DNA from 3 places in the Pseudodesulfovibrio hydrargyri genome. Region 2 is predicted to be linked to each of the others. Evidence: predicted binding sites of a transcription regulator. Region 2 holds the regulator's gene; each other region holds the start of a gene.
The links. Region 2 encodes sigma-54, which starts transcription at its own class of promoters, with help from an activator protein. Its sites were predicted from a motif close to CTGGCACGGNNNNTGCTT; they were not measured.

Region 1 (3,275 bases), on a different contig from region 2:
AGGCTCCTCAGGACGACGTGTGGGTACGCTCGCACGTCTCCTTTACCCGGCGGGTGGCAGAGGGGTTCCGGCGTCAGCCGGTCCGTTGCTGCCTGAGCGACTGCCGGGACCGGACCGTGCAGGAGATTCTGCTCGCCTTTGATCGGGGGCGGTGGAAACGGCTATCGGGCGCGGCCTGTACCTGCGATTAGCCGATCCTTCTCTGTTACAGACGCGTACGGGCCGGAAAACCACTTTCCAACCCCTTTCCCGGGTGTTAAGCTTACTATTCTAATGGAACCGAAGGGGGAGCAATGACGCGGGATTTGTTCGACACCGAGCAGTTCCTGGCCAGCCTGGCCTATGACAGGGACCTGGCCGTGGAGCTCATCGATGCCTTTCTCGAGGACTGCCCGGGGCGCGTGGCGGAATTGACGGAGGCGCTGGCCGCCGGAGACATGGCCAGGGGGACCAAGCTGGCCCATTCGCTCAAGGGCATGTGCGGCGTGGTCCGCGCGGACGCCCTGGGCCGGCTGGCCCTGGAAATGGAATACGCCGGGCGCAACGGGAAACCGGAGGTCCTGCGAGAGCGGCTGGACGACTTCAACAACAGCCTGGAGCAGGCCAGGGAACTCATGGTCCGCTTCCGGGACGACGGCCAGGCCGGAGTCTGAAACGAAAAAGGCCTGTCCACCATGCGGTGGACAGGCCTTTTCTTGCGTGTACGGCGCGGTTATTCCGCGTCTTTCTTCTCTGCGGGAGCGGCCTTGGCGGCGTCTTCGGCGGGAGCGGCCGGAGCCTCGGCCTCGGGGGTCTCGGCCTTGGGCGCTTCGGGCATGGAGAAGTCCATGGTCACGTTGTTCATGGCCGCCTCGATGTCCTTGGTGATGTCCACGGTCTCGCTGGACGCGATCACGGCCTGCTTGCTCAGGATCAGGGCCAACCCCTTTTCCTTGCGGTAGTTCTCGAGAATCTCGTTGAATTTGGCGTCGACCATGGCGACGATGCGCTGCTGCTCGGCGTTCATGGTGTTCTGCAGCTCGCCCATGGCCAGCTTGTAGGCGGCCACGGTCTCTTCGGTCTGGTTGGCCTGCATGGCCTTGTAGGCGGCTTCGGCCTTCTGCTGCAGGGGCTTGCCCATCTCCTGGAGGTGGGCCATGGCCTCGGTGGCCAGTTTGTTTTCCTTGAAGGCGGCGGCCTCGTCCACGACGCCGATCTTCATGGACTGCTCCTGGTTGCAGGCGCTCAGGCCCAGGGCCAGGATGGCGACGACGATCAGGGGAAGAATCCGTTTCATTACTATATCTCCATTGTTTCGTTTGGTGTCACTCTGAGTTCAAAGTCGCGCAAGCCTACGCGCGCCGCCGGTATCTGGCAAGGGAAAGATCGGTTGCGAGGGCTCCCCGCCCGGCCGCTCCGCCGCCGTGGCCCCCGGCCGTGCCGGGGACGGCCGGGACCGCCCTCCGGCAGGATGTGCCGCGCTCCGGCCGACCCTTTCCCTTTGGAAACATGAAGTTTTCTTAATGGCACACCCCTTGCTCTTTATCCTTCCGAGAAGGCGTCGGGAATTTATTGCCGGGAATGGGTATCCCGGTGGTTCCCGCGAATCCGGCCAGCGCCGGATCGGAGGAAGTATGAGTTTTGGAAGCATGTATGTGGGCGCCACGGGCGTGATAGCCCATAGCCAGGGCATGCAGGTCCTGGCCAACAACCTGGCCAACGTGGACACCATCGGCTACAAGCGCTCGAACATCCTGTTCGGCGATCTGATGAGCCAGCAGATGGCCTCGGGCAGCGCCAAGTACGATTCGGACGCCATGCGCATCAGCCAGATAGGCATGGGCGTGGGCGTGTCCGCCATTCGGGGCATCTTCACGGACGGCCCCCTGTCCTCGTCCACGGAGTCCACGGACCTGGCGCTTGCGGGCCAGGGCTTTTTCGGGATCAGCGACTCCTCGGGCGTCATGCGCTACACCCGGGCGGGCGGATTCCGTTTCAACAACGATGCCTATCTGGTCAACCCCCAGGGATATCGGCTGCAGGGGTTCGCCTACGACCGGGAGACCGACACGTGGGGCACATCCGTGTCCGACATCCAGCTGCCCTACGAGGACATCACCGTGGACGGCCAGACCGCCCGCGTGGTCCGGTCCGAGCCGCTGGCCACCTCCTCCGTGGAGATAGTCACCCAGCTCGACCACTCGGCGACCAGCCAGATTTCCAGTGAAAACAATCCGTTCTTCGCCATGGTCGAGGCGTATGCCGCCAACCAGAGCAACGCGGCCTCGCCGTTCGGCGACGCCCAGCCGCAATACTCCACGGCCATCGACGTGTACGACGAGAACGGCAACAGCCACGAAATGACCATTTATTTCGACCCGGTGTCCACCACGAACCTGTCCAACGCGGTGCCTGGCTACTCCTATTGGGAGTACGTCATCGCCATGCCCGGGGAATCGGACGGCTCGTCCGCCTACGGCACCTCGGCTGCCGGACTGGCCGCCATGGGGGTTTTGACCTTCAACGACAGGGGGGTGCTGGTCAACCAGTCGGCCTATGCCCTGGATCCCACGGCCACGTCGGGAGCGGGCGGCACCAGCCTGTCCTCCTGGGTTCCGGCGACCTTCAGCGAGGACGGCCTGGCACAGTTCGACTACACCTTTGCCAGCGGCGGCGGGACCCGGACCATCAGCTACGATTTCGGAATCAGTTCGAACAACGGGTCCTGGCGGGCCAGTGGCGGGGGCACGGCCGCATCCGTCGGCAACAACGTGGACCTGCTGCCCGAGATGGACGACATGGACCGCGACGCCCGCGTGACCACCAGTTACGACAAGCCGTCCTCCACCCTGTATCATATCCAGGACGGCTACACCTGGGGTTACCTCAATACCGTCAGCGTGGACGAGGAGGGCGTCATGAGCGGTCACTTCTCCAACGGACAGACCGAGGAAATGTTCAAGGTGGCCGTGTACAAGTTCAACAGTCCGTGGGGGCTCAAGCGCGACGGCGGGACCAACTTCATGGCCACCGACGCCTCGGGCGAGGCCATGCTGGGAGAAGCCGGAGACCGGGGACGCGGGACCATCAACCAGAACTCCCTGGAGGAGAGCAACGTGGACATGGCCAAGGAGTTCGCCACCATGATCGTCACCCAGCGCGGCTACCAGGCCAACACCAAGGTCATCACCACCTCGGACTCGGTCCTGAACACGCTCATCTCGGTCAAGCGCTAGCCGCTCATCCATCAACGCCTTGCAGGGCGCTGTCCGGTCGGTCCGGGCAGCGCCCTTTTT
Region 2 (3,275 bases):
AGCGGATGCGGGCGGCGGGTGGTGGCGTAGCGGCGGACCAGCTCGGCCATCTTGGCCTCGAGAAACAGGACCTGAGGGGTGATGCCGAGTTGAGCGAACCCTTCCTGCGCCTTGCTCCAGCCGTCCACGAACTCGAACTGGCGCAGGTCCATGCCGAGCGCCAGACCGCGGTATTTGGTGTCGAACGAGAGGATGAGGTCGGCCAGCTTGGCCGACATCTCGGACGGGAGCCCGTCGATGCAGAAGAACCCCAGGTCCTCGAAGACCTTGAGCGCGGTGCTCTTGCCCGAGCCGGAGAGTCCGGTGACGATCACCACCGGGAAGGGGTTGGTCGAGGTCACAACGGATTCCGTCCCTTCGGTTACACGCTTTTGAGCAGGGCCCAGAGGCCCTCAAGGTCATCGGCCGACAGGAACGCCTTGCGGAATTCCTCGTCCTTGAGCAGGCGGGAGATCTGGGCCAGGACGCGCAGATGCATGCCCGCCACCTGTTCCGGGGCGAGCACCAGGAAAAAGATGGTGCACGGGGCGTGGTCCAGCGCTTCGAATTCCACGCCCTTGCGGCTGCGGCCCACGACCACGATGACCTTTTCCAGGTCCTCAAGCTTGCCGTGAGGGATGGCGATGCCGTCTCCGATGCCGGTGGAACCGAGCCGTTCACGATCGAGAAGGACACGGACCGCATGGTCCGTGTCCATCTCTGGATATTGTACGCCCAGGGGGGCGACGAGTTCATTCAATACGTCCGACTTGGTTGCGGACTCGAGTTCGGGAAGGATCAGCTCCTTCGCCAGGTAATCACTGAGTTTCATGCTTAGTTTCCGGGGTCGATGAGGCCGTAATCGCCGTTCTTTCTCTTGTATATCACGTTGACGCCGTCGGTCTCCGCATTGAGGAAGACCAGGAATTCGTTGTCACGGGCATCCAGCTGCATGGCGGCCTCGTCCACGGACATGGGCTTGGGCTCGTATGCGTCGGTGCCGACGATGGTGGGCGCTGAACCGGGAGCGATGTCCTCGTAGGACAGGTAGTTCATCTGCACCATCTTATTGGGACGCGCCTGCCTGGGGCGATTCTTCATCTTTTCGCGCATCTTGCGCAGCTGGGCCTCCAGCTTGTCCAGGACCATGTCGATGGTGGAGTACATGTCCTCCGAATCTTCATAGGCCGAGATATGTATGCGATCCGAGTTCAGGATCACGTCCGCCTTGTGGCGGAACTTGTCGACCAGCAGGTTGACCTGGAGATCGGCCTCCGCATCGGAAACGTATCTTGCTACCTTTTCAAAACGCTTTTCCGCATAACCCTTGAGGTGATCGGAAGGCTCGAAGTTCTTGAAAGTGAAGCTGATGTTCATACGCTGCCTCCTGGTTGAGAGTGCTTCAAGCAGCCCCTAGAAGTACTGCTTTCGTTTCGAAGACGAAGCTATGCCCATGGCCGAGCGGTATTTGGCGACCGTGCGCCGGGCGATGTTCACTTCCAGCTTTTCCTGGAGGATCTCGCCTATCCTCTCGTCGCTGAGCGGTTTCTTCGTGTCTTCATCTGCGATCATTTGCTTAATGAGCGCCTTGACGCTCTCCGAACCCACCTGGGACCCGTCGTTCAGGTCCAGGGCCGAGTTGAAGAAGAACTTCAGCTCGAAGATGCCGTGAGGGGTCGAGACATATTTGTTGGTCGTGATCCGGCTCACGGTGGATTCGTGCATCTCGATGTCTTCCGCCACCTCCTTGAGGATGAGGGGTTTGAGCTTTGTCACGCCCTCCTCGAAGAATGCCCGTTGGAAGCCGACAATGCTCTCAACTACTTTATACAAGGTTCGCTGCCGCTGGTACAGACTTTTCATCAACCATGCGGCGGAACGCATCTTTTCCTGGAAATATTCCTTCTCCTTGTCGGCCGCGCCCTTCATGGAATCCATGTAGAAGGTGTTCATCTGGAGCCTCGGCATACCGTCCTCGTTGAGGATGATGACGAAGTCCTCGCCGTACTTGTAGACGAACACGTCCGGGCTGACGTAGTGCGGCTCGGTGCTGGAGAAGTTGGCACCCGGCATGGGATCGAGCGTCTGCATCAGATCCAGGTACGACTTGAGCTCGTCCATGGTGATCTTGAACTTGCGCGCCAGAGGCTTGTAACGATTCTTCTCCAGGTCCTCCAGGTGGTCGCTGACCAGGGAGACCAGGATCGGGTCGTCATATCCGAGGACCTCCATCTGGACCAGCAGGCACTCCTGCGGGGTCCGGGCGCCCACGCCGACCGGGTCCAGGTGCTGGATGCGGCGCAGAACGGACTCGATCTCCTCCTCCGAGGCCTGGACCATGGCGGTCAACTCCTCCATGGTGGCCTGCAGGTAGCCGTTGGCGTCGATATTGCCGAGGATGACGTCGCCGATGGCCAGCTCGTGCTCGGAGAAGTTGGACAGGCGCATCTGCCAGTTCAGGTGCCCTTCCAGAGAGGGCTTCGAGGCCAGGCGGGCCTCGAAGGACATGCCCTCCTCGGGCATCTCCATGTCGCGAGACAGGGCCTGCTTGGAGGTGGAGGAAAATTCGCCCAGGTAGTTTTCCCAGTCCGCGTTGCGGACCAGTTCCTCCTCGGCCTGGGATTCGGTCAGGACCTCGGTCTTGTCCGGGACCTCGGTGTCGGTCTCGGTTTCGTCCAGGAAGGGATTCTCCAACAATTCCTGCTGCACGGTCTCCAGCAGTTCAAGCCGCGACAGTTGCAGCAGCTTGATGGCCTGCTGCAACTGGGGCGTCATGACCAGTTGCTGTGAGAGCTTGAGCTGTTGCCGAAGTTCCAATCCCATGATGCGCTACCCGCTTGAGGTTGTGTTTATCGATTGCCGGATAAAGAAATTTTTTTTAACCGCCAGACATTTTTTCCGGTTCAACCATGCCACAGTGAACTAAAGGATGCAACACAATTGTGTTAACATCCTGTTTACATTAATATTTCCGCCTGCATATTATGATATGAAAAAAGTGTACCAACCTTTAGCAACGGTGTAAATCGGGAAAGAGGAAAAAAAGACGAAAACGGCGGGCTAAAGCCGGAAATCCTCGCCCAGATATATCTGCCGGGCGCGGCTGGACTTGACGATCTCGGATGGGGCTCCCTCCAGGATGACCGTGCCCTCGTAGACCAGGTAGGCCCGGTCGCAGATATTCAGGGTTTCCCGGACGTTGTGATCCGAGATGAGGATACCGATATCCATGGACTTGAGCACGGAGATAATCTCCTGGATGTCGATGACCGCGATGGGATCGATACCGGCAAACG
Region 3 (3,275 bases), 810 kb from region 2:
CCCTGTAGGCACGGAATTCTTTCGAATTCCGCGCCTGCCGGGGCCGCCGACCGGGCGAAATGTCGGGGGAGAACTAGGCGGCTTCCATGATGCCGTAGTCCATGAGCAGCTGTTCCAGGTCTTCGATCTCGAGCGGGGTCGGGATGGTGAACATCTCGTTCTCGTCGATGGCCTTGGCCAGGCCGCGGTACTCATTGGCCTGAGGCACGGAGCCGTCCCATTCGATGACCGTCTTGCGGTTGATCTCGGCGCGCTGCACGTCGTTGTCGCGGGGCACGAAGTAGATCATCTGGGTGCCCAGCTTGGCGGCCAGCTCGGTGATCAGGTCGGCCTCGCGGTCGGTGTTGCGGGAGTTGCAGATCAGGCCGCCCAGGCGGACGCCGCCGGATTCCGCGTACTTCATGATGCCCTTGCAGATGTTGTTGGCCGCGTACATGGCCATCATCTCGCCGGAGCAGACGATGTAAATCTCCTGGGCCTTGCCGTCGCGGATGGGCATGGCGAAGCCGCCGCAGACAACGTCGCCGAGGACGTCGTAGAAGGCGTAGTCCAGACCCTCGGATTCCTCGTAGGCACCCAGCGACTCGAGCATGTTGATGGAAGTGATGATGCCGCGGCCGGCACAACCGACACCGGGCTCCGGACCGCCGGACTCAACACACCAGGTGCCGCCGAAACCGGGCTTGCGGATATCCTCGAGTTCCACGTCCTCGCCTTCTTCGCGAAGGGTGTCGAGCACGGACTTCTGCGCCAGGCCGCCGAGCAGGAGACGGGTGGAGTCGGCCTTGGGGTCGCAACCGACGACCATGACCTTGCGGCCCATCTCAGCCAGGCCGGCAACAGTGTTCTGCGTGGTGGTGGACTTTCCGATTCCGCCCTTTCCGTAAATTGCTACTTTCCTCATGATTTCTCCTCCATGGGTTTGTTTGCGTCGATGAAGCCCTTAAGGCAAACGCCGTGCCAAACTGCCTACACAGTGTTAACAATCTGTTTTTAAAGGAGAAATATAGTTTCCTACAGCGGTGTAGCTTCCTACAAAAAGTGTAGGTTCACACCAAACACGCAGACACAAGTGTTGTAGCCTACAAAAACGTAGGCAAATCCCTATCTTTTACGTCAATAATTTTCACTTATAATATCAACTGGATAGCTATAAATTGAGAATTGGCACCCTTCCTGCTCATAGAGAGTCAGCATCACCCGCAACAATAATAAGAGGACAAACCACATGTTGATCGACACCACACTCAGAGAAGGCGCGCAGCTCTTCGGGGCCTACTTCTCCATGGAGGCGCGGGAGAGAATCGTGTCCGGCCTCCTTGCCATAGGAGTGGACGAGATCGAGTTGGGCTGGGTGGGACAGGAAGGGCTGGACGAGCTCATACGGAGGATAGGCAAGCGGCGCAACGGTACCGCCCTGTCCGTCTGGTCGCCCTGCCGGGAGGCGGACATCCGCAAGGCCGCGGGCCTTAAGATAGACCGCATCAACATCGGCGTGCCCGTATCCGACCTGCACATCGAAAACCGACTCGGGACGGACCGCGAGGGGCTCCTGGAACGTCTGGCCCGAACCGTTCTCGCGGCCGGGCTCCTGGGCCTGGAATACGTGTCCGTCGGCCTGGAGGACATCTCCAGGGCCGACCAGGACTTCGCCCTCAAGGCGGCCGGGCTGACGCAGGACGTGGGCGCGTCCCGCGTGCGCCTGTCCGACTCCCTGGGGCTGCTGACCCCGCCCGGCACTGCGGCCCTGATCACGGCCTTCAAGAAGGAACTGAACATCGACCTGGCCGTGCACTGTCACGACGACTTCGGCATGGCCACGGGCAACGCGGTCACCGCGCTGTCCGCCGGCGCGGACTACGCCGACGTCAGCCTGCTCGGCATCGGCGAACGGTCCGGCATCGCGGCCACCGAGGAGCTGGCCGCCTACCTGACACTCAAGGAGAAAAGCCATGCGTACAAAGTTGAAGACCTTCGCGACCTCTGCCATTTCGTTTCTCAAGCTGCCGGGGTGCCGATTCCCCGAACCAAGGCGATCGCGGGCAAGGACATTTTCGCTTGCGAGTCCGGCCTTCACGCGCACGCCCTCAGCAAGTCGCCTGAGCTTTTCGAACCCTTCGACCCCGGCCGCATCGGTGCGAACCGGATGGTCGCTGTTGGCGGAAAAAGTGGGCGAGCGGCGATCGCCAGCGCCCTTGCGGACCACGGCCTCGACCTTCCGGAACAGGGCCTTCCGGCCCTTGTCGACGAAGTAAGGAAGCTGGCCTGGGAGCTGGAACGCCCCCTGACCGACAGCGAACTCTCGAAACTGGTCAAAAACTAGGAGGGACCGTGTTCAAGAAAGTCCTGTACATCTGTCTTTGGCTCTGCGTCCTGTCCGGCGCGGCCTCCACGGCCACGCCCCCGGACGCGGCCCCGACGATTACGGCGGCCCAGGCCACCCTCAACCCCTAGGTACGGTATGGATTTCACGGCGCTGACGATCACCGGCAAGCTGGCCCTGGCGGTCACTCCCCTGCTGTTGTGCCTGTGCATGCCCCTGGCCTACTGGCTGGCCGTGTCGCGCATGCCGGGCAAGCGGTACGCGGAGGCGGCCTGCAACCTGCCCATGGTCCTGCCGCCCACGGTCCTGGGCTTCGGCCTGCTCATGGTCATGAGCCCGAGCTCGCCCCTGGGCGCGGCCTGGGAATCGCTGTTCGGCTTTGCCCTGCCCTTTTCCTTTTCCGGGCTGGTCATCGGCTCCCTGGTCTACAGCCTGCCCTTCGGGGTGCTGCCCATGCGCGCGGCCTTCGAGAAGATCGACCCCGGCATCGTCGAGGCGGCCCGCTGCTCGGGCATGACCCACGCCCAGGCCTTTTGGCACGTCATCCTGCCCAACGCCAAGGGCGGACTCACGGCCTCGGCCGCGCTGATCTTCGCGCACACCGTGGGCGAGTTCGGCGTGGCCCTGATGCTCGGCGGGTCCATCCCGGGCCGAACCAAGGTCGCCTCCATCGCCATCTTCGAGCACACCGAGTCCCTGGAATACGGCCAGGCCGGCCTGCTCTCCCTGGCCCTGCTGCTCGTCAGCTACGCGACATTGCTCTTCATCGGACGCCACGGCCTGGCCGGACGCCCCGCACCCTCAAGGATTCCGGACGGCAGCCACCCCCGGCGCCGACCCGCCTTCCAAGACTCCAAGAGAGGTTATCATGCAGACCATATCCACGCAGTACGGTGAATTGATTCCCCAACACACGTCCGACGATTTGCGCAAACGGGAGATCCTGCCCGTG

Region 1: a site for sigma-54 is predicted at 1,503-1,520, ahead of BerOc1_RS07460 (flagellar hook protein FlgE). Genes of this name have one in related genera too.
Region 3: a site for sigma-54 is predicted at 1,165-1,182, ahead of BerOc1_RS03890 (LeuA family protein). Genes of this name have one in related genera too.

Annotation. Positions count from the first base shown of each region.
Region 1 covers NZ_LKAQ01000004.1:647,850-651,124, reverse strand. Annotated here, with positions in the region: gene BerOc1_RS18830 (MBL fold metallo-hydrolase) at 1-191, shown strand, start outside; gene BerOc1_RS07470 (Hpt domain-containing protein) at 294-653, shown strand; gene BerOc1_RS07465 (OmpH/Skp family outer membrane protein) at 713-1,276, opposite strand; gene BerOc1_RS07460 (flagellar hook protein FlgE) at 1,614-3,215, shown strand.
Region 2 covers NZ_LKAQ01000001.1:52,116-55,390, forward strand. Annotated here, with positions in the region: gene rapZ (RNase adapter RapZ) at 1-341, opposite strand, end outside; gene BerOc1_RS00260 (PTS sugar transporter subunit IIA) at 362-811, opposite strand; gene hpf (ribosome hibernation-promoting factor, HPF/YfiA family) at 814-1,356, opposite strand; gene rpoN (RNA polymerase factor sigma-54) at 1,393-2,802, opposite strand; gene lptB (LPS export ABC transporter ATP-binding protein) at 3,040-3,275, opposite strand, start outside.
Region 3 covers NZ_LKAQ01000001.1:858,875-862,149, forward strand. Annotated here, with positions in the region: gene nifH (nitrogenase iron protein) at 74-904, opposite strand; gene BerOc1_RS03890 (LeuA family protein) at 1,229-2,323, shown strand; gene BerOc1_RS19405 (hypothetical protein) at 2,332-2,454, shown strand; gene modB (molybdate ABC transporter permease subunit) at 2,462-3,220, shown strand; gene BerOc1_RS03900 (hypothetical protein) at 3,192-3,275, shown strand, end outside.